Regions from separate parts of the Thalassotalea aquiviva genome, predicted to be linked through region 3. Evidence: predicted binding sites of a transcription regulator. Region 3 holds the regulator's gene; each other region holds the start of a gene.
What was found. Region 3 encodes LexA, which represses DNA repair genes until DNA is damaged. Its sites were predicted from a motif close to TACTGTATNNNNATACAGTA; they were not measured.
Positions count from the first base shown of each region.

Region 1: the regulator LexA is predicted to act here: its motif matches at 3,996-4,015, upstream of recA (recombinase RecA).
Region 2: the regulator LexA is predicted to act here: its motif matches at 3,810-3,829, upstream of ruvA (Holliday junction branch migration protein RuvA).

Region 1 covers NZ_CP166961.1:2,174,000-2,182,007, reverse strand. The annotation lists gene rpoS (RNA polymerase sigma factor RpoS) at 1-858, shown strand, start outside; gene mutS (DNA mismatch repair protein MutS) at 1,076-3,640, opposite strand; gene recA (recombinase RecA) at 4,064-5,098, shown strand; gene dbpA (ATP-dependent RNA helicase DbpA) at 5,195-6,577, opposite strand; gene ACAY00_RS09875 (NYN domain-containing protein) at 6,652-7,125, shown strand; gene ACAY00_RS09870 (MFS transporter) at 7,117-8,008, opposite strand, start outside.
Region 2 covers NZ_CP166961.1:2,307,513-2,315,520, reverse strand. The annotation lists gene cmoA (carboxy-S-adenosyl-L-methionine synthase CmoA) at 1-140, opposite strand, end outside; gene aspS (aspartate--tRNA ligase) at 441-2,225, shown strand; gene ruvC (crossover junction endodeoxyribonuclease RuvC) at 2,329-2,856, shown strand; gene ACAY00_RS10445 (TIGR04219 family outer membrane beta-barrel protein) at 3,043-3,684, shown strand; gene ruvA (Holliday junction branch migration protein RuvA) at 3,870-4,496, shown strand; gene ruvB (Holliday junction branch migration DNA helicase RuvB) at 4,537-5,544, shown strand; gene ACAY00_RS10430 (SIMPL domain-containing protein) at 5,737-6,459, shown strand; gene ACAY00_RS10425 (histidine phosphatase family protein) at 6,461-6,958, shown strand; gene ACAY00_RS10420 (CIA30 family protein) at 7,109-7,627, shown strand; gene ACAY00_RS10415 (TIGR02450 family Trp-rich protein) at 7,643-7,858, shown strand; gene ACAY00_RS10410 (M3 family metallopeptidase) at 8,007-8,008, opposite strand, start outside.
Region 3 covers NZ_CP166961.1:3,026,021-3,034,028, reverse strand. The annotation lists gene ACAY00_RS13545 (cytochrome c oxidase assembly protein) at 1-534, opposite strand, end outside; gene ctaD (cytochrome c oxidase subunit I) at 543-2,132, opposite strand; gene coxB (cytochrome c oxidase subunit II) at 2,144-3,634, opposite strand; gene lexA (transcriptional repressor LexA) at 4,275-4,892, opposite strand; gene ACAY00_RS13525 (helix-turn-helix domain-containing protein) at 5,321-5,779, shown strand; gene ACAY00_RS13520 (helix-turn-helix domain-containing protein) at 6,273-7,253, shown strand; gene ACAY00_RS13515 (flavin reductase family protein) at 7,612-8,008, shown strand, end outside.

The sequences.
Region 1 (8,008 bases), 850 kb from region 3:
GCAACTGTGGAAGAAACTTCATCTAATTTAGATGCAACTCAAATGTATTTAAGCGAAATAGGCTTTTCTCCGTTGTTAACAGCAGAAGAAGAAGTCTATTTCTCCCGCAAAGCCCTCCGCGGATGCGAAGCATCTCGAGGACGGATGATTGAAAGTAATTTGAGGTTGGTGGTTAAAATTGCCAGGCGCTACAACAACCGAGGCTTACCTCTGCTTGATCTTATCGAAGAAGGCAATCTAGGCTTGATCAGGGCTGTTGAGAAGTTTGACCCCGAACGCGGTTTTCGTTTTTCCACCTATGCAACCTGGTGGATTCGACAAACCATTGAGCGTGCCATTATGAACCAAACCCGCACCATCCGTCTTCCTATTCACGTGGTTAAAGAACTTAATGTGTATTTAAGAGCCGCTCGCGAATTGATTCAAAAATTGGATCATGAACCAACGGCTGAAGAAATTGCGCAAAAATTGGATGTACCGGTTGCTGATGTGAGCAAAATGCTCAAATTAAATGAGCGTATCACTTCAGTGGATACACCATTTGCTGGAGACTCAGAAAAAGCGTTGTTAGATGTTATTGCTGATGAAAAAAATAAAGGCCCAGAGTCTGATTTACAAAACACCGACATTAAGCAAAACATCGTTCACTGGCTCAATGAACTGAACTCAAAACAGCGAGAAGTTTTAGCACGACGCTTCGGTCTGCTTGGCTATGAGCCTGCTACTTTAGAAGATGTTGGTACCGAAATCGGTCTTACCCGTGAGCGGGTTAGGCAAATTCAGGTTGAAGCGCTTAAACGATTACGAGATATATTATCTTCGCATGATTTATCCATTGAAGCTTTATTTCAAAGTTAATTCAGCGCAATAAAGCCAACATTTTAAAGGGATCTCTCGATCCCTTTTTTGTCGCTGTAATTTTTTTAAGGGCGAGTGTTAAAGGTTTTTTATTCTGCCTTATTGATTTTGACAAAGGTCTCACTAGAGTCTGCCATTAAACCCTAATCAAAAATATTTAATCTTTACCTTTTCACATTTTTGCTGAGTGGGCAAAACCTAGTAAAATTGTATACGCCTAGATTAGTTTCTTTAATTCAAAAATTAAATCCAATGCTTGCTTTGCCGTTAAATCATTTTCATCAATTGCTTTTAACGAGCTCACAACGGCATGCTCTTCGTGTAAAAAGTCTAATTGCGTAGCAGGCTGTGAAGTATCGACTATGGTTGCAGCTTGATGTTTTTCGAGCTCAGATAAGCGTTGTTTTGCTCGCATAATAACCGGTTTGGGCACCCCCGCTAATTGTGCTACTTGCAAACCAAAGCTTTTACTTGCTGCCCCTTCTTGTACCGCATGCATAAAGACAATCGAATCATCATGTTCAATTGCATCAAGGTGAACGTTAGCTAAACCATCAAGCTGTTCAGCAAGCTCGGTAAGTTCAAAATAATGGCTGGCAAATAAGGTATATGCTTTGGTTTTACTGGCCAAAAACTCGGCACAAGCCCAAGCTAGAGATAAACCATCATACGTACTGGTGCCACGACCAATTTCATCGAGTAAAACCAGTGATTGCTCCGTCGCATTATGCAGTATATTAGCGGTCTCGGTCATCTCGACCATAAACGTTGAACGGCCACTGGCCAAATCATCAGAAGCACCGATGCGAGTAAAAATACGATCAACGATGCCAATTTTTGCCGAATCAGCAGGTACAAAACAGCCAACATGTGCCATTAATACGATTAACGCCGTTTGACGCATATAGGTTGATTTACCGCCCATGTTGGGACCTGTGATGATCAACATTCGGCGCTTGTCTGATAACTCAACTGGGTTGGCAATAAAGGCACCTTCCGTAACTTGCTCAACCACCGGATGTCGACCAGCATTGATTTGAATACCACTTTTAAGACTGAATTCTGGGCGCTGATAATTTAAACTCAATGCTCGTTCAGCAAAACAGTTAAGCACATCTAGGCTCGAAATAGCTTCAGAGCATGCTTGTAACTGTGTAATGTAAGGTGATAAGTGATCAAATAACTCATCATACAAACGTTTTTCTAAAGCCAAAAAGCGTCCTTGAGCAGACAGCACTTTTTCTTCATGTTGTTTTAATTCTTCGGTAATAAAACGCTCATTATTTTTTAGCGTTTGACGTCGGATATACTCTGTCGGCACTGTATCAGATGCGTTTCGACTGATTTCAATATAAAAGCCATGGACCTTGTTGTAACCAACTTTTAGGGTCGAAATACCCGTGCGTTCACGCTCTCGTTGTTCCAATTCATTTAAGAAATGAGTCGCGCCTTGGCTAAGATTTCTAAGTTCATCTAATTCTTCATGATAACCTGGTGCAATAACGCCGCCGTCACGAATAAGCACCGGAGGGTTGTCAATAATGGCTTTTGTTAATAAGGTGGCAAGATCGTCAATTGGGCGACAAAGCTTAGCCAATTGTACAATGTATTCTTGCTCGGTTTCATTCAGTAAATGATGCAATGCTGGCAGTTGTTGTAAAGCATTTCGTAAGCGCGCAAAGTCCCTTGGTCGAGCGCTGCGAAGAGCGATGCGCGCAATGATCCGTTCTATGTCACCAATGGCTTTAATAATTTGGTGTAACTCGTCGTTAATATCGTCATCGATAATGGCGCTGATCGCATTTTGACGATTGGTTAATGCTTTAACATCTCTTAAAGGAAAATGTAACCACCGCTTTAAGAGCCTCGAGCCCATCGCTGATGCCGTCTTATCTAATACCGAAGCTAACGTGTTCTCAATGCCACCCGTTAAATTTTGCGTTAACTCTAAATTTCTTCGGGTTGCGGCATCTAAGATAACGCCATTGGCATAATGCTCACATTTAATGCTTCGAATGTGAGGTAAGGCGGTACGTTGGGTATCTTGTACATATTGTATTAAGCAACCGGCTGCACAAATCCCCTGATATTGGTCGGTAATACCAAACCCCTTTAGCTCTTTGGTATTAAATTGTTTGGTTAATATTGAGTGGGCACTTGAATATTCAAACTCCCAATCAGGTCGACGTCGTGTGCCTTTATATGCTTGGGTTAGATGCTGGTATTCAAACGACTCTGGGTATAATAATTCGGCAGGGTTTAAGCGTTGTAATTCAGCTTGGACTTGCTCTTCGGTGTTAGGCTCACAAATGACAAAGCGACCACTGCTCATGTCTAAGTAAGCAATACCAAATTTATCTTTTTGATGGTACAACGCAACCAATAGATTATCTTGTTTATCTTCTAATAACGCTTCATCTGAAACGGTACCAGGGGTTACTATTCGAACGACTTTTCGCTCTACCGGCCCCTTGCTGGTTGCGGGATCGCCAATTTGTTCACATATTGCAACGGATTCGCCCATTTGTACTAGGCGAGCTAAGTAATTTTCAACGGCATGATAAGGAACGCCAGCCATTGGAATTGCGTTGCCACCCGATTTCCCCCGTGCGGTTAATGATATATCGAGTAAATCAGCGGCTTTTTTCGCATCATCATAGAATAACTCATAAAAATCTCCCATCCGATAAAACAGTAAGATGTGTTTAAATTCGGCCTTTATTTTTAGATATTGGCGCATCATCGGCGTATGGTTGGTCTGTGAATACGGATCCGTGCTCATGCTATTTTTTATGTCTCTATTGTCATTATTGGGACTGAAAATGGTTAAGGTATTCTTATTGTTGAATAATTACCGCTTTTTTTTAATGATTTTTAGCGAATAAAAATTGCCATTGCCCAAGGTTATTTTAATGGTAAAATGATAACATCATTGACCAGTAAATTGTTAGTATAACCTTTTCTAATTACGATAAAGCATGGCTGTTTTACAAAACTTTAAATACTGTTCAAAGTACTGGTTAAAACAATCAAATCAGACTATGGAAAACAAAATAAAAAATAAATATTGGTTATAAAACAATGGTTTAAATTGGTTTTTTTAACTTGATTTTATTATCCAGCAAAAAAACAGTTGATACTGTACGATTATACAGTATACTGGCCTTATTAACACGACATCAGATCAAATTTTTTGGAGTTTTTAATGGACGCAAATAAAGAAAAAGCGTTATCAGCAGCCTTAGGACAAATTGAGCGCCAATTTGGTAAAGGTTCAATTATGAAGTTAGGTGATAACCGCAGCATGGACGTTGAAACCATCTCTACCGGTTCTTTAGCTCTTGACGTAGCACTTGGAGCAGGTGGCTTACCTATGGGTCGTGTTGTTGAAATCTACGGTCCTGAGTCAAGTGGTAAAACAACCTTAACACTTGAAGTTATTGCAGAAGCACAACGCAACGGTAAGGTATGTGCGTTTGTTGATGCTGAGCATGCTCTAGACCCTATCTACGCCGAAAAGCTTGGTGTAGATATTAACGAATTATTGGTTTCTCAACCTGATACTGGGGAACAAGCACTTGAAATCGTAGATATGTTAAGTCGCTCGGGTGCGGTTGACGTGATTGTGGTTGACTCTGTTGCAGCACTTACCCCAAAAGCTGAAATTGAAGGTGACATGGGGGATAGCCACATGGGTCTACAAGCCCGTATGCTGTCTCAAGCAATGCGTAAATTGACCGCTAATTTAAAACAAACCAATACCATGCTTATTTTCATCAACCAAATTCGTATGAAAATTGGTGTGATGTTTGGTAACCCTGAGACAACCACGGGTGGTAATGCACTTAAATTCTACGCCTCAGTTCGCCTTGATATTCGTCGTATTGGCGCCGTTAAAGAAGGCGATGAAATTACGGGTAACGAAACTCGAGTGAAAGTGGTTAAAAATAAAATCGCACCACCATTTAAACAAGCCGAATTTCAAATTCTATATGGCACTGGCATTAACAGCTTAGGTGAATTAATTGACCTAGGTGTGAAGCATAAGATGGTTGAAAAAGCCGGTGCATGGTATAGCTGTAATGGTGAACGTATAGGCCAAGGTAAAGCGAATGCGACTAAATACCTTGCAGAACATCCTGACATGGTGAAAGACCTTGATGGTAAATTGCGTTCTTTGTTATTAACCACTGCCAAGGTTGAAGCTGAAGCAGAACAAGCACCTGTTGATGTAGAATAGTTTTTAAATCACATTAATAGATAAAAAAACAGACGCTATTGCGTCTGTTTTTGTTTACCCGATTAACGATAAATCGCCTAGAGATTAGTTACTGGGTTAAATTGCTCTAATGCGAAAGTTCTTACCTTTGAGTTTACCTTCACTGACTTTTCTTAATGCGGTTTTAACCACCTTGCTCTCAACCGCGACATAGGCTTTCATATCAAAAACGTGGATCTTACCAATTTGAGTGCCATTAATGCCGTTGTTGCCGGTTAATGCGCCAACGATATCGCCAGGGCGTACTTTTTGCTTTTTACCACCGTCAATCTGTAATGTTGTCATTTTAGGTTTAAGCGGTTGTTGACTTAAGATCGATTGCTCGGGGACTTGCTGAGGTTCGACTACCATATTCTGGTAGCTTTCTATGCGACCCAAGCGACCATAGTCTTGATCGGTAAAAATGGAACAGGCGATGCCGTTTGCGCCAGCGCGACCCGTGCGACCAATACGGTGCACATGAACTTCGGGATCTGGGGTTATATCAAAGTTAATGACGGCATCTAATTCGTCAATATCTAGACCTCTTGCCGCCACATCGGTTGCGACCAAAATCAACGAGCTGTTATTGGTAAACTTGACTAAAACTTCATTACGTTCACGCTGATCCAAATCGCCATGTAAGGCCAAAGAGCTAAAGCCGGCGGCTAAAAGTTTGTCATTGACCGCTTGCACAGCGCGTTTAGTATTACAAAACACGATGGTTGAGGTCGGGGCAAAAGACAATAGTAACCTATGCAGGGCATCTTGGCGGTGCGCTTCATCATTGACATGATAAAAGCTTTGCGCGATCGCGCTTTCTTGATGTATCGAAGTGACTTTTACATGCTGTGGATTTTTTAAAATGCTCGCACTGATTTTGTTTATTTGCTCTGGAAACGTAGCACTAAATAACAAGGTTTGGCGAGAGTCTGGACAATGATGAACAATAGCATCAAGGGCATCCATAAAACCCATTTCTAGCATTCGATCTGCTTCATCTAACACTAAAGTATTAAGATGTTGCAAATCTAATCGACCTTTACTTAAGTGATCTTCAATTCTTCCTGGGGTGCCAACAATAATATGGGCACCGTGTTCAAGCGAGCCAATTTGAGGGCCAACAGGTACGCCACCACAAAGGGTTAATACTTTTATGTTGTGAATACCTCGCGCTAAATTTCGGATCTCTTTAGCCACTTGATCAGCAAGTTCACGAGTTGGACATAAGACTAACGATTGAATACGAAATTTTTTAACGTCAAGGTGGTGCAATAAGCCCAAGCCAAAAGCTGCGGTCTTACCGGAACCCGTTTTCCCTTGGGCAATGAGATCTTTGCCTTCGAGGATCAGTGGCAAGCTCTTTGCCTGTATGTCTGTCATGGCGTCAAAGCCGAGGGTTTTTAGGTTATCTGCAAGAGCTTTTTTAAGGGCAAGTGAAGAAAAGTCGTGTGAAGGCAATGTAATGACCTGAATTAATAAGTATGATGAAGGCTTATTGTAGCAGTTAATAGAAATGGGATATAGACAAGTGTATGGCTTTAGTGGCAATTTTGGTCGATGTACAAAACATCTACTACACAACAAGAGATGCTTATGGGCGAGCGTTTAATTATCGTCGCTTCTGGCAATACATGATAAATCAACATGAAGTAGTGATTGCCAACGCGTATGCGATTGCCAGTGCAAATGATGGGCAGCATAAGTTTCAGCAAGCCTTAAAGCACATCGGCTTTGAGGTGAAATTAAAACCCTATATTCAACGTCAAGATGGCAGTGCCAAGGGCGATTGGGATGTTGGGATCACCATTGATGCGATTGAAGCGAGCGCCAAAGTAGATAAAGTCATTTTACTCTCAGGTGATGGCGATTTTGATTGTTTAATGCATCACTTACGCGATAACAAGGGGATCACCACCCAGGTCTTTTCGGTTGCAACGTTAACGGCAGCGTCGTTAATTGCATCGGTAGATGAATACCAGCCGATAGGGCCTGATTTATTACTCTAAAGCCACTTGCCCACGCGAAAGTGTTTCTAAAATGCTGTACAAATACATAACTAATAAGGTCAGTGCAGCAACAATGGAAAATAACCAAGTACCAGATAAAAGATCAAGAATAATGCCCCCACCAAGCGGGGCTAAAGCATAGCCAAATTCATAAAAAGAGGCCGCACCAAAATACGCACCGCGCAAATGATTCGGGGCAATTCTGTCGATATGAACATTCATCGTAGGAAACAATATGGCTTCTGCTAGGCTCATCACCACAATTGCACCGATAAATCCCCAAAACCAAGTAAGTGGGTTAAATGCCAACCAAAGCTGAGAAATAAATAATAATATTAGGCCGATTTGAATACGATTGGTCAGCGTCATCTTTGACATTAAACGCAGCAGTACAAATTGACTGCTGATAATCACCAGCGCATTGGTAAAAATCATTGATGAAATTAAGGTCAATAATTCAGGCACTTTGGCACGACTTAAATATTGCACCAAAGATGTGTCCATTTGTGCATAGATAAACATGCATAGGATGTTTGCTAGGATCAAGCATTGTAACAACCGATCTTGTAAAAGTACCGTCATGGTCGTCTTGATGGTGCTATTTTGCAAAGCGCTCTCGCATGGTTCACGGTGATTTGTGTTCTTCTTTGCTTCCAGTATGGGCTGGGTTTTAAATCCCCAATGCAAAAAAAACAGCAACAGAGCAAAGGCGACAGCGGTAATGTAAAAGCCCTCTTGCTTGGCGGTAATACCAAGCCACACACCAATAATAGGACCAATTGCGCAACCGGCATTAATAATAAAATATAAGGCCTGCATCGCTAATTCACGAGTTTGTGGTTGCTCAATAATATCGCCAATAAGAGCTGAAATTAGCGGCCGC
Region 2 (8,008 bases), 720 kb from region 3:
GTGTCGATAATGGTGTTATAACCGGGTACCGAACGTTTGATCATGTCGGGAAACACTTCCACAACTTGCTCGTCAAATCGAAAATCGGCGACTTTAGCTTGTGGTTTTGAAAATATAAGATCTTTATCTGAGGTAGTCATTTAACTGATTAATTCATAAAAGGTAATCTTTTTATTTTATCTTAAAATAACGTTATAGAGAAATTATCTGGCTTGATGTTGTTCTATTTTCTCGTTTTTTATTTGCTTTTTTAGGCTTTGACTTAAAACTTAGCAATAATTGCGCGAAAGCTTTCGCTTGGAGGTGACTTTATTGCCGTTTGCTTTATAATAACCGCCTTTAAAATTTGCAAATTTAGATGCAATGGTAAACATCGCCGATGCGCCAAATCGGTTTTAATACGGTTGCATAATTGATTAAAAAATTCAGGATACAAAAACATGCGTAGCTTATTTTGTGGTGAGGTAAATGAATCTCACATTGGCCAGGAAGTGACTCTTTGTGGTTGGGTTAATCGTCGTCGTGACCTCGGTGCCGTTATCTTCTTAGATTTGCGCGATCGCGAAGGCATTGTGCAAGTGGTGTTTGATCCTGATTTACAAGAGGTTTTAGAAACGGCTAACACATTACGTAATGAGTTTTGTGTGCAGATTACCGGTAAAGTACGTGCCCGTCCTGAATCTCAAGTTAATAAAGATATGAAAACCGGTGCGATTGAAGTACTAGGTTTAGAGCTTACTATTTTAAATAAAGCTGCCCCGTTGCCTTTAACTTTGGACGATCATCAAAAGAATTCAGAAGAGCAACGTCTTAAGTACCGCTACCTTGATTTACGTCGTCCAGAAATGACCGAGCGTTTACGTTTTCGTGCCAAAGTAACATCACAAGTTCGTGCTTCTCTAGAAAAGCAGGGCTTTATGGACATTGAAACCCCCATTTTAACCGCCGCTACCCCCGAAGGGGCTCGCGATTACTTGGTGCCTAGTCGTACGCAAAAAGGTAATTTCTTTGCTTTGCCACAATCACCACAGCTATTTAAACAGTTGTTGATGATGTCGGGTATGGAGCGTTACTACCAAATCGTTAAGTGTTTTCGTGATGAAGATTTACGTGCTGACCGTCAACCTGAATTTACTCAAATCGATTTAGAAACGTCGTTTATGAGTGCTGAGCAAGTGATGGATGTGGCTGAAACCATGATCCGTGAATTGTTCCAATCGCTATTGAACGTCGATTTAGGCACATTCCCGCACATGACCTACGCCGAGGCGATGCAACGTTACGGTTCTGATAAGCCAGATTTACGTAACCCTCTTGAGATTGTTGACGTAGCCGACATCTTAAAAGACGTAGAATTTAAAGTATTCTCTGGTCCTGCAAACGACCCTAAAGGTCGAGTGTCGGTAATTTGTGTACCAGGGGGAGCAGGTAAGTTCTCTCGTAAGAACATTGACGAATACACTAAGTTTGTTGGGATTTACGGCGCTAAAGGTCTGGCTTGGATGAAAGTGAACGACCTTGATGCCGGAATGGAAGGCATTCAGTCGCCTATCCTTAAATTTTTACCAGAAACCGCCGTCACTGAGCTACTACAACGCACGGGCGCTCAATCAGGCGATATTATCTTCTTCGGTGCAGACAGCTACAATGTGGTAACCGAAGCTTTAGGAGCATTACGTCTTAAATTGGGTGAAGACTTAGGTATCGTTTCGGATGAGTGGAAACCATTATGGGTTGTTGACTTCCCAATGTTTGAAGAAGACAAGGGCGCATTACACGCATTGCACCACCCATTCACCGCACCAAGTAATATGACACCAGAAGAGCTAGAAGCTAACCCAATTGGCGCTTTATCTAATGCTTACGATATGGTTTTAAACGGTTGTGAATTAGGTGGTGGCTCTGTTCGTATTCACGATGCACAAATGCAAGCCGCTGTCTTTAGAATTTTAGGGATCAGCGACGAAGAAGCGCAAGAGAAGTTTGGCTTCTTACTTGAAGCTTTACGTTATGGTACACCGCCACACGCAGGTTTGGCTTTTGGTCTTGACCGAATCGTGATGTTAATGACTGGCGCAAGCTCTATCCGTGATGTGATGGCATTCCCTAAAACCACGACAGCAGCTTGTCCATTAACCAATGCTCCTGGTAACGCCAACCCAGCTCAGTTGGTTGAATTGGGTATTCAGTCCATTGCCGCAGAGCAAAATGAGGACGAAAAATAAGGTTAAATACCTTATTGCGTTGATAAAATTTAGAATAAATGGCTGATTGTATAATCAGCCATTTTTATTTATGGTATAAAAAATAACATGATGTTGTGTTGATATGAGCATAATACTTGGCATCGACCCAGGCTCTCGTTTAACGGGGTACGGTGTGATTGAAAAGAAAGGACGCACGTTCAATTATCTCGGCAGTGGTTGTATTAAAACCTTAAGTGCCGGTGATGATCAGTCTAAGCGCTTGCAAATTATTTTTGCTGGAGTGTCTGAGCTTATTGTTCAGTTTAAACCCGATATGTTTGCCATAGAACAAGTGTTTATGGGCTTAAACCCAGGCGGCGCTTTAAAGCTTGGGCAAGCACGCGGCGTGGCGATGGTGGCCGCAACAAATCGGGGACTAGACGTTGCCGAATATTCCGCAAGGCAAATAAAACAAGCTGTCGTTGGCACAGGCGCGGCGAGTAAAGAGCAAGTTCAGCATATGGTGACCACGTTTTTAAAATTACCATGCACACCGCAAGCGGATGCGGCCGATGCATTAGCGGTGGCTATTTGTCACGGTCACAGTTTTGACTCATTAGTAAAAATGGCTGGGCAAGCGAAGAAAACCGTTCGAGGTCGATTGCGATAATTTGATTTGACCTAGGTCGGATGTTACCTCATTAGTTGTGCATTTCTAGCAACAATATGGTTAAATTATCTGGTTATAAAAACGCTATAATGCACTGCATTTATTAAAAAGATACGGATTCAAAAGTCGGTAATATTTACCACTTGCTGTTAATAATAATTACATACAAAAATAAAAAGGGAAATTATGAAAAAATTACTATTAGCTTCAGCGATTTTAGTCGCCTCATCTGCAGCTCAAGCCGATATGCTGTTGGGCGCTGAATTCGAAGCAACTTACTGGAAGCAAAACCTAGAATTAGCCGGTGACGATATGGGCGATAAAGGCCAACCCGCTTTTTCGGCCTCGTTTGAACACCCAATTCCACTTGTGCCAAATATCAAGGCCGGTTATTCAACGGTCGATTCTTCTGACTTAGCCTACGATAAAATTGATTTTACGCTTTACTATGAAATTCTTGATAATGATCTGGTAACATTTGATATTGGTGTCGGTGCATCACTATTTCAAAATGCCCGTATTTTACAAGAGCTGATTGAAGAAGAATTTGATGGTGCTATTCCTCATGCATACGCCATGTTAGAAGTGGGGATTCCGGCGACACCGTTATTTTTATACGCCAAAGGCGATGGCTTTAGTTACGACGATAACAGCATTTCAGACTTACAAGTTGGGATCAAATATGAAATTGGTGCATACGCCCTAAATTTTGACTTGTTGGCTGGCTATCGTGCGCAAAAGCTTGAAATTGAAGACTTAGGCGATGTCACCATCCCATTTGAATACGAAGCCAAAGGTTTCTTTGCGGGTATTAACTTAGACTTTTAGGTTCGTGCTTTAATATGCTTAAGCTACCGGTCAAGTTGGCGGTAGCTTTTACAGCCTTTGTCGCTGTTATTTTGTGACCCATCCATTCCCCCGTTATCTTATTTCCTTTTGTTTACCCTCCTCTTTACTATATATTTATACAGTGTTATTGTGTGCTTTTATAAGTTTACCCCCTAGGATACATCGTGATAGGTAGATTACGCGGCATATTAGTCGAAAAACAAGCCCCCGAAATCGTCATTGAATGCGCAGGCGTTGGTTACGAGGTCACTTTACCAATGACCAGCTTTTATCATTTACCAAAACTTGAGCAAGAAGCCGTTATATATACCCACTTTGTTGTTCGTGAAGATGCACAATTGCTTTATGGCTTTGCCAATACAACTGAGCGTAAGCTGTTCCGTTTATTAATAAAAGTTAATGGGGTCGGGCCAAAACTGGCGTTGGCTATTTTATCCAATATGTCGGCAGGGCAGTTTGTGCAATGTGTGAATTTAGACGATGTGGGCACCATCGTAAAAATACCAGGTGTCGGTAAAAAAACCGCCGAGCGTTTACTGGTTGAAATGCGAGATAAGCTTAAAGATTGGGGGCAAGAGTTGCCAATGCCAAGTAGTCATGCGATTTCTATTGATGACATTGGTGAAGCACCAAGTTTAATCACCACCGCCAGCAGCAAAGACGATGCCATTACGGCCTTAACCTCTTTAGGTTATAAACAAATGCAAGCCGAAAAAGCGGTGAAATCGGTGTTTGATAGTGATAAAAGCTCCGAAGAACTTATTCGTGACGCGTTAAAATCGATGCTGTAATATAGCCTTTGAATATCTTATTAACTATTGGTAGTAAACAATGATAGAAGCCGACCGCTTGATACAGCCGACCATGACACGAGAAGAAGAAACCATCGATCGTGCCATTCGGCCAAAGATGTTGACTGACTATACCGGTCAAGATCATGTAAAAGAGCAAATGGATATTTTTATCGCTGCGGCTAAAAAACGCAGCGAACCCTTAGATCATTTATTGATTTTTGGCCCACCAGGCTTGGGCAAAACCACCTTAGCCAATATTGTGGCAAATGAAATGGGCGTAAATATTCGTACGACATCGGGTCCTGTTCTGGAAAAAGCTGGTGACTTGGCGGCTTTATTAACCAATCTTGAAGAAAACGATGTGTTGTTTATTGACGAAATACATCGTTTAAGCCCCATGGTGGAAGAAATTCTGTATCCGGCAATGGAAGACTATCAATTAGATATCATGATAGGTGAGGGGCCTGCAGCGCGTTCTATTAAGCTTGATTTACCCCCGTTTACGTTAATTGGTGCAACGACTCGCGCCGGCGCTTTAACTTCGCCGTTAAGAGATAGATTTGGCATTGTCCAGCGCTTAGAGTTTTATAAGGTTGAAGACTTAACGGACATTGTCAGTCGCTCTGCTCATTTTCTAAATGTCAGTTTATCGACCGAAGGCGCCTTAGAAGTGGCTAAGCGCTCTCGAGGTACTCCGCGAATTGCCAATCGATTATTACGCCGAGTACGAGACTATGCAGAAATTAAAAATAATGGTCAGGCTGACCAGAATACCGCCTCAAAAGCCTTAAACATGCTTGAAGTTGATACCCAAGGCTTTGATTTAATGGATAGAAAATTGTTATTAGCGATCATTGATAAATTTTCAGGTGGCCCCGTTGGCTTAGACAATATCGCCGCAGCCATTGGTGAAGAGCGCGAAACGATTGAAGATGTTATAGAGCCTTTTTTAATTCAACAAGGTTTTTTACAACGCACGCCACGCGGTCGTATCGTTAGCGATAATGCCTATTTGCACTTTGGTTTAGATATCCCAAAGCGTTAATTGTTTTTGACTTAAGTTGATAACCAAAAGCCCTGACATTATTGTCGGGGCTTTTTGTTATGCTTGAAGCGCTTTTTGCTATGCTTATAATTTGGTATTGATTTTATAGTGGCCAAACGCTGTTAACGTATAAGTAAATGGCATATGAGATGCGTTTGCGGGTTTAAACAAGCAGCTAAAGTAGGGGATGGTATGATTAGGTTTTTATTTTTTGTCGGTGCTTTGCTTTGCGGCTCTAACGTGATGGCAAATGCTTTACCCGAATTTCCTTTTATTACCGTCTCGGGTCAGGCCGAGATCAAGGTTAAACCCGACAAAGCAACATTAAACTTTGTTGTTACTAGCATTGAAGCTGAATCAGAAGCTGCCCTTGATAATGTTAACAACACCGCCAATAAAATCTTGTTTATGTTATTAAAACAAGGGGTCAATGATAAGGACATTAAATCGTTTAGTATTGCTAAACAAGCCAGACGTTCTCAAAATCTCACCTATGATCAAATTACCATCCAAGGCTATGAAGTCACTCAGCGCTTTGAAGTGAGTTTACAGCGTTTAGATAATTTCCCCCAAATTATCGACTTCTTATTAAATCGTGATCATGTCGAGAGACTAAATACTGAATTTGATTTAAAAGACCGGCAACAATTGGAGTATGAACTGATAAAACAAGCGGGCAATAACGCGCGGATCAACGCAGATAACATAGCCGCTGCCGTTGGCGCCAAAGTTGATGCTGTTTATGGGATCAGCCAAGATCGCACGTTTGCCGATTTTTTTGCCTCATTTGGCTTTGATAAAAACAACTTTACGGCCCTAATGAGCAATGAGGGCGGACCGAATAAGGGGGTTTTTGTACCTGAGCACATCACCTTAAAAACTCAGGTACATGTCGTTTATAAGCTTGCCCAATAAAATGAATGTTTTTTGCTTGGTTCGACATGCAAAGTCCAGTTGGAAAGATCCAACCTTAACCGATATCCAGCGCCCTATAAATAGTCGAGGCAAAAGAAGCATTAAACTTATGGGGCAATGGCTAATGCAACAAAATATTTATGCCAAAGCTCTGTATGCAAGTCCTGCTAAGAGAGCGCAGCAAACTGCCCTAGGGCTAGCGCCTTTTGTGCAAGCCTGCAAGAGCGACGTCATCACCCAACAGCAACTTTATTTTCACGGCGCTAGAGCAATTTTAGAGTGCATAAAAACCACCCCAGAGTCTTTTCAAAGCATAGTGTTGGTAACTCATAACCCCGATATCACCGAATGTTTTAATTTACTGCACTGTGATCATCTTGAGCATATGCCAACGTGTGCCGTTGCTATATTTTGTTGTACTGAGCCATGGTTTAACTTCTCGTCAAAATGCTGTCATTTACAGGGTTACAATGTGCCCAAAAATATCTTAAGTGAATGAACGCCAAAGTTCGTTCAGTCTAAGCTAATCTATATGTGTGTCATTGGCGTATAGCAATAAAGATAACGGATTATTTATGGGCAACTTTTGCAGGGAATAAACTGTGAGGCCAACATGTCGCGAAATTTTTTACATACATTGGTTATTTTGATGATGACATCTTTAAACCCTGCGCAAGCGTCTGAGATATTTTTTACCCAATCGAGTGAGCAAGACAACTGGTTTGTGATCAACGATACGGTTATGGGTGGGGAGTCGCAAAGTCATTTTGCGGTCAGGGAGCAAAACGGTATTTTTTCTGGTTATGTATCCCTTGAAAACTATGGTGGGTTTGCATCGGTGCGTCGTCCTATGCGCTTATCTCATCCGAGTGAGCAAATTTCGTTACTCGTTAAAGGCGATGGTAAAACCTATCAGTTTCGCATCCGAACCAATAACCTCGTTGACGGTATTGCCTACAGGGTCAATTTCACCACCGAAAAAGGGGTTTGGCAACGAATAAACTTTCACCAACAGGAGTTTATTGCCACCTTTAGAGGTCGTATCATTACAGATGCACCGCCGTTAAAATTTAGCGATATCGCCCAAATTGGTTTTTTAATTTCGCAAAAACAACAAGGCAAATTTCAACTTATGGTGCAGTCTATCAGCTTTTTACAATCTACTTAAAGCGACGAAAATTTGATGAACCAAATCAACCCCAAAAAACTATTGCACAGTAAATGGCAAGCGGTAAGTCCAACAAATAAAGAAAAGCATTTTATTGTGACTAAAGTTCGATTTGATGAAACCGAAAAAGTCAGTTTGTGTGTATTAGAAGCCGTGTATAGCCACAACCAATACCATATCGATTGGCGGATTTTAAAAGATAAGCAAAAATGGTTACCCGGTTGGAAATAAGTTAAAATGGCCTATTATTATCGCACCATTATCGTGCCATTTTAAAGAAAATTTGAGGGCAGTACGGTTTGTACGAAACTGGGTTGTTTAACGGTGAAAAAGCACGCCTAATGACGTGCTTTATCCGACTCAAGTAACAACAAAGGTACT
Region 3 (8,008 bases):
ATAAAGGGTGTAAGACAAAGTTAACTCAGTGATATCTTCGGGCAATTCGGGATCCACATAAAACTGCAAAGGCATCCACACATCTTCATTTATTTTGAGCGGTTGCTGGTTAAAGCAAAAACATTCAATTTTTTGAAAATAATTGGCCGCGATCCCTGGTGATACCGAGGGAATAGCTTGTCCGATGGCATCTCTTTTAGATTCATTTTTGGCGTAAAATTTTATAAATTTCATTTCACCTGGGTGCACTTTTATGCTGTTCATTTCAGGCTTAAAAGCCCATGCCGCACCTTGTGCCGTGCGGCTAATAAATTGGACAGTAACCAGACGCGAGGTATCAACACCGTCGGCCGTATAGGTTGTTGCCGTGCTGGCGGTTTTGCCATTTAACCCGGTGATTTCACAGAACACATCGTATAAAGGAACCAAGGCAAAACCGAAGCCAAACATCGCCACAACGGTAACCACCAATTTGGTGACCGTTTTTTTGATTTGCTGATCTTGGTTTTGTTGCCGAGGTTCTTTTGTGCTCATAACCCTTCCTACTTAACCACTGGTGGGGTGCTAAAGGTGTGGTATGGTGCTGGCGAGGCGACCGTCCACTCTAAGCCTTCAGCGCCTTCCCAAGATTTCGCTTCAGCTTTCTTACCGCCTTTGATGCACTTAATTACCAACGCTAGGAAGATAAGTTGTGACAAACCAAATAAGAAGCCACCAATACTGACCCACTTGTTAAAATCGGCAAATTGTAAGGCGTAATCTGGGATCCGACGTGGCATACCGGCTAAGCCTAAGAAATGCATCGGGAAAAACAGAATGTTAACGGAGATCAAAGAACACCAAAAATGCCAACGGCCCAAGGTTTCGCTGTACATATGACCGGTCCATTTCGGTAGCCAGAAATAACAGGCCGCATAAATTGAAAATAAAGAGCCAGTCACCAGTACATAATGAAAATGGGCAACGACAAAATAGGTATCATGGTATTGGAAATCGACTGGGGTCATGGCCAGCATTAAGCCAGAGAAACCGCCAATGGTGAATAGAATCACAAATGCGATAGAAAACAGCATCGGAGTTTCAAAGCTAATCGCACCCCGCCACATGGTGGCCACCCAGTTAAAAACTTTAACCCCAGTGGGCACCGCAATGAGCATGGTGCAGTACATGAAGAATAACTCACCGGCCAATGGCATACCGGTGGTAAACATATGGTGCGCCCAAACAATAAACGATAAGAATGCTATCGAAGACGTGGCGTACACCATAGAGCTGTAACCAAACAGTTTTTTGCGTGAAAACGCTGGAATGGTTGTGGAAACAATACCAAAAGCAGGCAAAATCATGATGTACACTTCAGGGTGACCAAAGAACCAGAAGATATGTTGGAACAATACCGGATCGCCACCACCTGCAGCATCAAAGAATGAGGTGCCAAAGTAAGTGTCGGTTAAGACCATGGTGACCGTACCGGCTAATACCGGCATTACCGCAATCAATAAGTAAGCGGTAATAAAAAACGTCCAAACAAACAATGGCATTTTCATGTAAGTCATGCCAGGGGCACGCATATTCATAATGGTTACAACAATGTTTATTGCCCCCATAATGGATGAAATCCCCATAATATGAACGGCAAAAACGAAAAATGCGGTCGAACCGTTTGAATAGGTTGTTGATAGTGGTGCGTAAAAGGTCCAGCCAAAGTTAGGACCACCGCCTTCTAAAAACAAAGACGCCAATAAAATACTAAAGGCAAATGGTAAAATCCAAAACGACCAGTTGTTTAAGCGAGGCAGAGCCATATCTGGAGCTCCGATCATCATCGGTAACATCCAGTTAGCTAGACCGGTAAAGGCCGGCATAATGGCACCAAAAACCATGATTAAGCCATGCACTGTGGTCATTTGGTTAAAAAAATCTGGTTCTACAATTTGCAATCCAGGCTGAAAAAGTTCCGCTCGAATGACCATTGCCATGGCACCGCCCGTAAGCAGCATAATAAAAGAGAACCATAAATATAAAGTACCAATGTCTTTGTGATTGGTGGTATATAACCAGCGCTTGATGCCGGTCATTTTATGATCATGATGTTCGTCATGATGTTCTAATGAATCAGTAGCCGTTGTCATTATCATTCCCCTTACTTATTAACTACCGCGCTGGCTTGAACCACATCACCGGTGTTATTACCCCAAGCGTTACGCTCGTAGGTGATAACCGCAGCCAATTCTTGTGGCGTGAGTTGGGCTGCAAACCCTAGCATCGAGGTGCCGGCTTTACCGTTGGCAACAACACTGATGTGTTCTGAAACTTTGTCAGGATCAATGGCGATGGCACTGCCTTTTAGGGCAGGGAATGCTGGTGGCATACCAAGTCCAGTGGCTTGATGACACATAGCACACTTCGCCATGTACACTTGCTCACCTTTGCTCATTAGCTCGTCCATTGGCAAATCAGCAAGTGACGCTTGCTCACTTGCTGGTGGCTCTGGTGTTACTGTGGACTGGGAAGTTGAGGTCGCTGGGACCACGGTTTCTGCAGAAGCTGGAGTTGCACTACCGACTAGGGCATTAACGTCACTGGCTTGTACCATATCACCGGTGTTATTCCCCCAAGCGTTACGCTCGTAAGTCACTACAGCGGCAATTTCTTTTAAGGTTAATTGCTTGCCGTATGCTTGCATCCCCGTGCCCGCGCGCCCATTAACAATAACGTCAATGTGTTCAGACAACTTGTCAGCATCAATTGTGACCGGACTGTCTTTTAAGGCAGGGAAGGCGGGTGGTAAGCCTAAACCGTTCATTTGGTGACACGCGGCACAATGGGCGGTGTAGGTTTGTTCACCAAGTTGCATTAACTCGTCCATCGAAAGCGACGCATTTAAAGACTTCGCTTCTTCGGCTGCGGCTTGTGCCTTGGCAATTTTTTGTGCATTAACCCAAAGCTCATAATCTTGTTCTGAGCGTACATCAACCACAATGGGCATATAACCATGGTCTTTACCACAAAGCTCGGCACACTGGCCGCGATAAATACCAGGCTCGTTAACCTTGGTCCATGCTTCATTAATAAATCCTGGGTTTGCATCTTGTTTAACTGCAAAAGCGGGCACCCACCAAGAATGGATAACATCGTCAGAGGTGATCAAAAAACGTACTTTGCGGTTGGTCGGGATAACTAAAGGCTTGTCGACTTCCAATAAATAGTGCTGGCCTTTATCTGCAAGCACACCTTCACGGTTATCAAATTGCTCTTTGGGTGTTGATAAGACTGAATAAAATTCAATGTCTTGGTCAAAGTATTTGTAATGCCACTTCCATTGCGAGCCAGTCACTTGAATGGTTAACTCAGATTCACTGTTGTCTTCCATTTTTATTAAGGTGTTCGTGGCCGGCCAAGCCATGGCGATTAATATAATGATTGGGATAGCGGTCCAAAGAATTTCGACTTTGGTGCTTTCATGGAAAGAGGCGGGTTTAACACCTTTGGACTTGCGATGAAAAATCATTGACCAAAACATGGCCCCAAAAACGAGGATACCAATGGCAGTACAAATCCACATGACCATCATATGCAATGAATAGACTTCTTGGCTAACGTCTGTTACCCCTTGGGTTAAATTCAATTGCATGTCGGCCCAAGCTGAGCTGGAAAACAAAGTTCCCAAAAACAGCCAACCTAGGTTACGTCTTTTCACTCGACATCTCCTTTGCTTATTAGCACAGAAAATACAGAAAAAATAACCGATACCTCGATAGCTTTACGCTACATTCGATGCTTCATTTCCGTAACTTATTATTATATTTATGTCTACTTCAACTCTGCTTAAGGCAGTGGCTGAACCTAGTTTTTTATCAACAATTGCTGATATGTCTTCACCCCCAACCGTAATCAAAGCGACCCGTACCAAATTTGGTCGAGCAGCATAAAATGTCCAGTTGTTTTGGCCTTGCTGTTGTTAAACCACCTCAATCGAAAACAAAACTTGGGCAGTTTTGCTGACAAATTTGGTTTAGACAAAAACAAAACGTCAGAGAATGAATCCTTTTTTATGGCATCTAGGGAAAGCCCAAGATAACTTTTGTTTACTTTCCACTCTAGAATTACTTAAATTTTGATCAAGATCTAGTGTTTTGTAATAAAAAGGTTAAATAATTATGGGTTTATTAAATGCGGAAGAAAGAGAGTAAAAACAATAATTAGCAGAGAAAGTAGGAAACATGGTGGGTATAGAGACGGTCCCACCATGATATTAAACAAGCTTAGGCTGGTTACATCCAGTCGGCGTTTCGAATGACGCCAACGGCGATGCCTTCAATATGAAATGCTTGAGTGGTTAAATCGACAACAATCGGTGAAAAATCTTCGTTTTCGGCGTGTAAGTAAACTACGTTACCTTCACGCTTATAACGCTTAACGGTGACATCGTCTTCCACTCGAGCAACCACAACCTGACCATTATGAATGTTGGTGGTTTGATGCACGGCCAGTAAGTCGCCATCTAAGATGCCAATATCTTTCATACTCTCGCCGTTAACTCTTAATAGGTAGTCAGCACTGGGGCGAAATAAATTACCATCAATTTGGTAATGTTGCTCGACATGCTCTTGCGCTAAAATTGGTTCACCGGCAGCCACCCGACCAATTAACGGTAAACCTTCATCTTCTTGCATATGTTCTTCGGCCAGACGAATGCCGCGACTGGTTCCCGGAATAATTTCAATAAAACCTTTTTTGGCTAATGCTTTTAAGTGCTCTTCAGCAGCATTGGCAGATTTAAAACCAAAGTATTCGGCAATTTCAGCGCGTGTTGGTGGCATACCTGTATCAGCGATTTTTTCTTTAATTAAATCGAATATTTGTTGTTGTCGTTTGGTAAGAGGGCGCATAGTTGACCTGTTTATCTGTACAGTGCTAGATACTGTCAGTATATACAGCTAAATAATTATCGCAACAGGTAATTTATGTTTAAATTGGAATTTTGTGTAATCCAGTTTATTTCTAAAATAATCCAAGCAAAATAAACTGAGCCCTATGCTGTCTTAATTTACTGATTGTCTGTTTTGGCTAGCATAGGCAGTTCACTACCAGTGATTAAATTGTTATGTTATACCGGATTAGGCAAATTAACAGGGCATTTTTTTAGCTTAGATTTGACTGATACGTCAAAATTATTTTGTTTTAAATTGCTGATTTTAAAGGGATGTCGCTTTAGTGTCTGGTCTTTGTCATGGCCATGTCGTTTGCTTTAAAACGTTTTTTGTTAAGAATGGAATTCCTCAAAAATAAATTTCAATGCATATAAAAAAGGGTAAGCATGATTATTAGAAAACTTCGGTTACAGAGAGGCTGGACGCAAAGCCAATTAGCTGAAATGGCAGGAGTCACGCCTCGAACTATTCAGAGAATCGAGCAAGGACAAAACCCAAGTATAGAAACATGTAAAGCCCTAGCATCTGTTTTTGAGGTAGATCTTTCAATGATACAACCCAAGGAGACAATGATGAATCACGACGTTAATGTAAAGTCAGATGAACAAAAAGCTATGCTGTATGTGAAACGTGTTAAGGAATTCTATGAATTTGCACTGGTGTATATAGTGTTAGCGCTCGTTTTTTCTATTAAGTTTTATGATGAGCCGAAATTTTATATCCTTTTTGGCGGCCTCGGTGTTGCTTTAATTGTCCAAGGCCTTATAGCCTTTGAAAAAGTGCGTTTTTTTTCCCCCGATTGGGAAAAAAAACTGATTGAAAAAAAGTTAGGGCGTAAATTATAAGAAACCTTTCGTTCCGTTTTTAAGTCGAAGCGAGAACTGTTGACTGGTAACGGTTACCGTTAACTTTTTCTTGTCGCATTTAACGATTTTAAGCGCCTTGCCTGCTTGGTAATAGTGAAATTTGATTGCCCCTTAGAGGGCTTTTTCGTTTTATTAAGGCAAGACAAATTAGCTGCATTTGGTCGCACTGCCAACATGCATATTTGATTTTCAACGTCGCAGGAAGGCGCTTTAAGCGTAAAATATAAGGAAAGTCATTGTAGAAATGTTTGTAAACGCTTTCACATTTCAGCAATACATGTGCATTTGCACACCGCCAGTATTGCTCATATGATGGTAAAAATTTGCTCAATGAATGACTTGGGTAATGTTCGTTTCAACCATTTAGGGATTATGCAACTGCTCGTTGACAAAATACCAACTCGAGTTGCTGGTTTGCAACCGAGTTATTTTTTATGCTCAAAGCTCAATCAGTGACAAAGGAATATAAGCTATGATATTGGCTGAAAAAATTATCAGATTAAGGAAGCAGTCGGGCTGGTCACAAGAAGAGCTTGCAGAAAAAATGCAGGTGTCTCGACAATCAATCTCAAAATGGGAAAGTGCAAACAGTATCCCAGAATTAAATAAAATTATTGCTTTGGCGAAAATTTTTGACGTATCAACAGACTTCTTACTACTCGATGCAAACGAAGTTTTTAGCCCAAATAATGGTGAAAAACCAGCGGATAGGACGCTGGTAACCTTAGAGCAGGCAACAACATATGTTGAGGGTAAATTGGCAGTATCTGCTTTAGTCACCAAGGGCGCGATTTTATGTTTATGCAGTGTGATCCCATTATTTTTCTTCTTAGCTATGGCGCAACATCAACGATTAAACATCACCACAACTATTGCGGCAGCCTTGGGCGTTTTTGGTCTTTTATTGATGGTCGCGTTAGCGATTAGCTACTTTGTTCGAACCAATGAGTACGAGCAAGATTTAGATATTATCGATAATGAACGATTTGAATTGGCTTATGGCGTACACAGCGTTTTTAGTGAAAAACTGCAATCATTTAAACCCAAGTATAATCTTAGGTTATCCATTGCTGTCGGCTTATTTTTGATCAGCCCGGTGGCTCTAATGTGTGCAAGCATTTTTAATCAAAACACAGAAATTATTTTATTAATGTTAATTGTATTAAAGCTGTTTATCGCTGCGGGTATTGCAGTTTTGTTACCCGTAACGACTCGATTAAGTGCGTATCACAATATTTTGATGGACCTAACATTAAAAAATGAAAAGTTTGAGCGTAATAAGAGAATAGAAAGTTTTGCGCTATTTTATTGGCCACTGTTAACGGCAATTTTTCTTGGTTGGAGTTTATGGACAATGGATTGGGGGATCACTTGGGTTATTTGGCCGGTCGGGTCGGTGCTTTATGTCGCGCTTGTTGGTTTAATGGATTTACTCATAAAAGACTCGGTTTAGTTTTAATTATACAAAAAACTTAGATCTTGATTTTAGTTCGATCGGTTAAACTGGGTTAATTGCTATTTATTTTAGCGCCCTCTTTTATTCAAGCTTTACAACTTTAAACAGCCCTTTCAAGCGTTTATGCTTAGCATTGCAAAAATTTTAAGTCGAAATTGCACTTCAGATGTGTGCAACCAAGTCTTGATTAAATACATATTTTATCGGCCCGAAAGTTCCTCCAACTCAAAGCTTTATAAGTAAAAACACAACGCATATTAGAACCCTTACTCTAAACAGGGTTGATTTTTAATTTTTTGAGTTTACACTTGTGCGCTAATTTAAGTGTACACATGTAAACTCAATTGGTGTATTTATGAAAAAAACTTTGAATTGGGTCAGCCAAAATTTGCTGCACCATTCATCTTGGGGGGCGTATTTTGAGCCTCTGATACAAGTATTTAAACCCGCTTGGCGCGAAGGCTATTACCGAGCAACAGTAGTGGCTATCGAAGAGTTGATGGAAAATACCATAGCCTTGACCCTAGCCGTTGAAAAGTCTTGGCCAATTCATCAAGCAGGTCAGCACATAGAGTTGACCTTGCAACTTAATGGTCGATTAATCACTAGGGTGTTTACTATTGCCTCCTCACCACAACAGGCTAAGACCAAACAAAACATTCGATTGGTCATCAAACAGCAACGCAACGGTCAGTTGACTCCCTCATTGCATGAACTAGCCGTGGGCCATTGGGTTAATATTTCATCGCCAA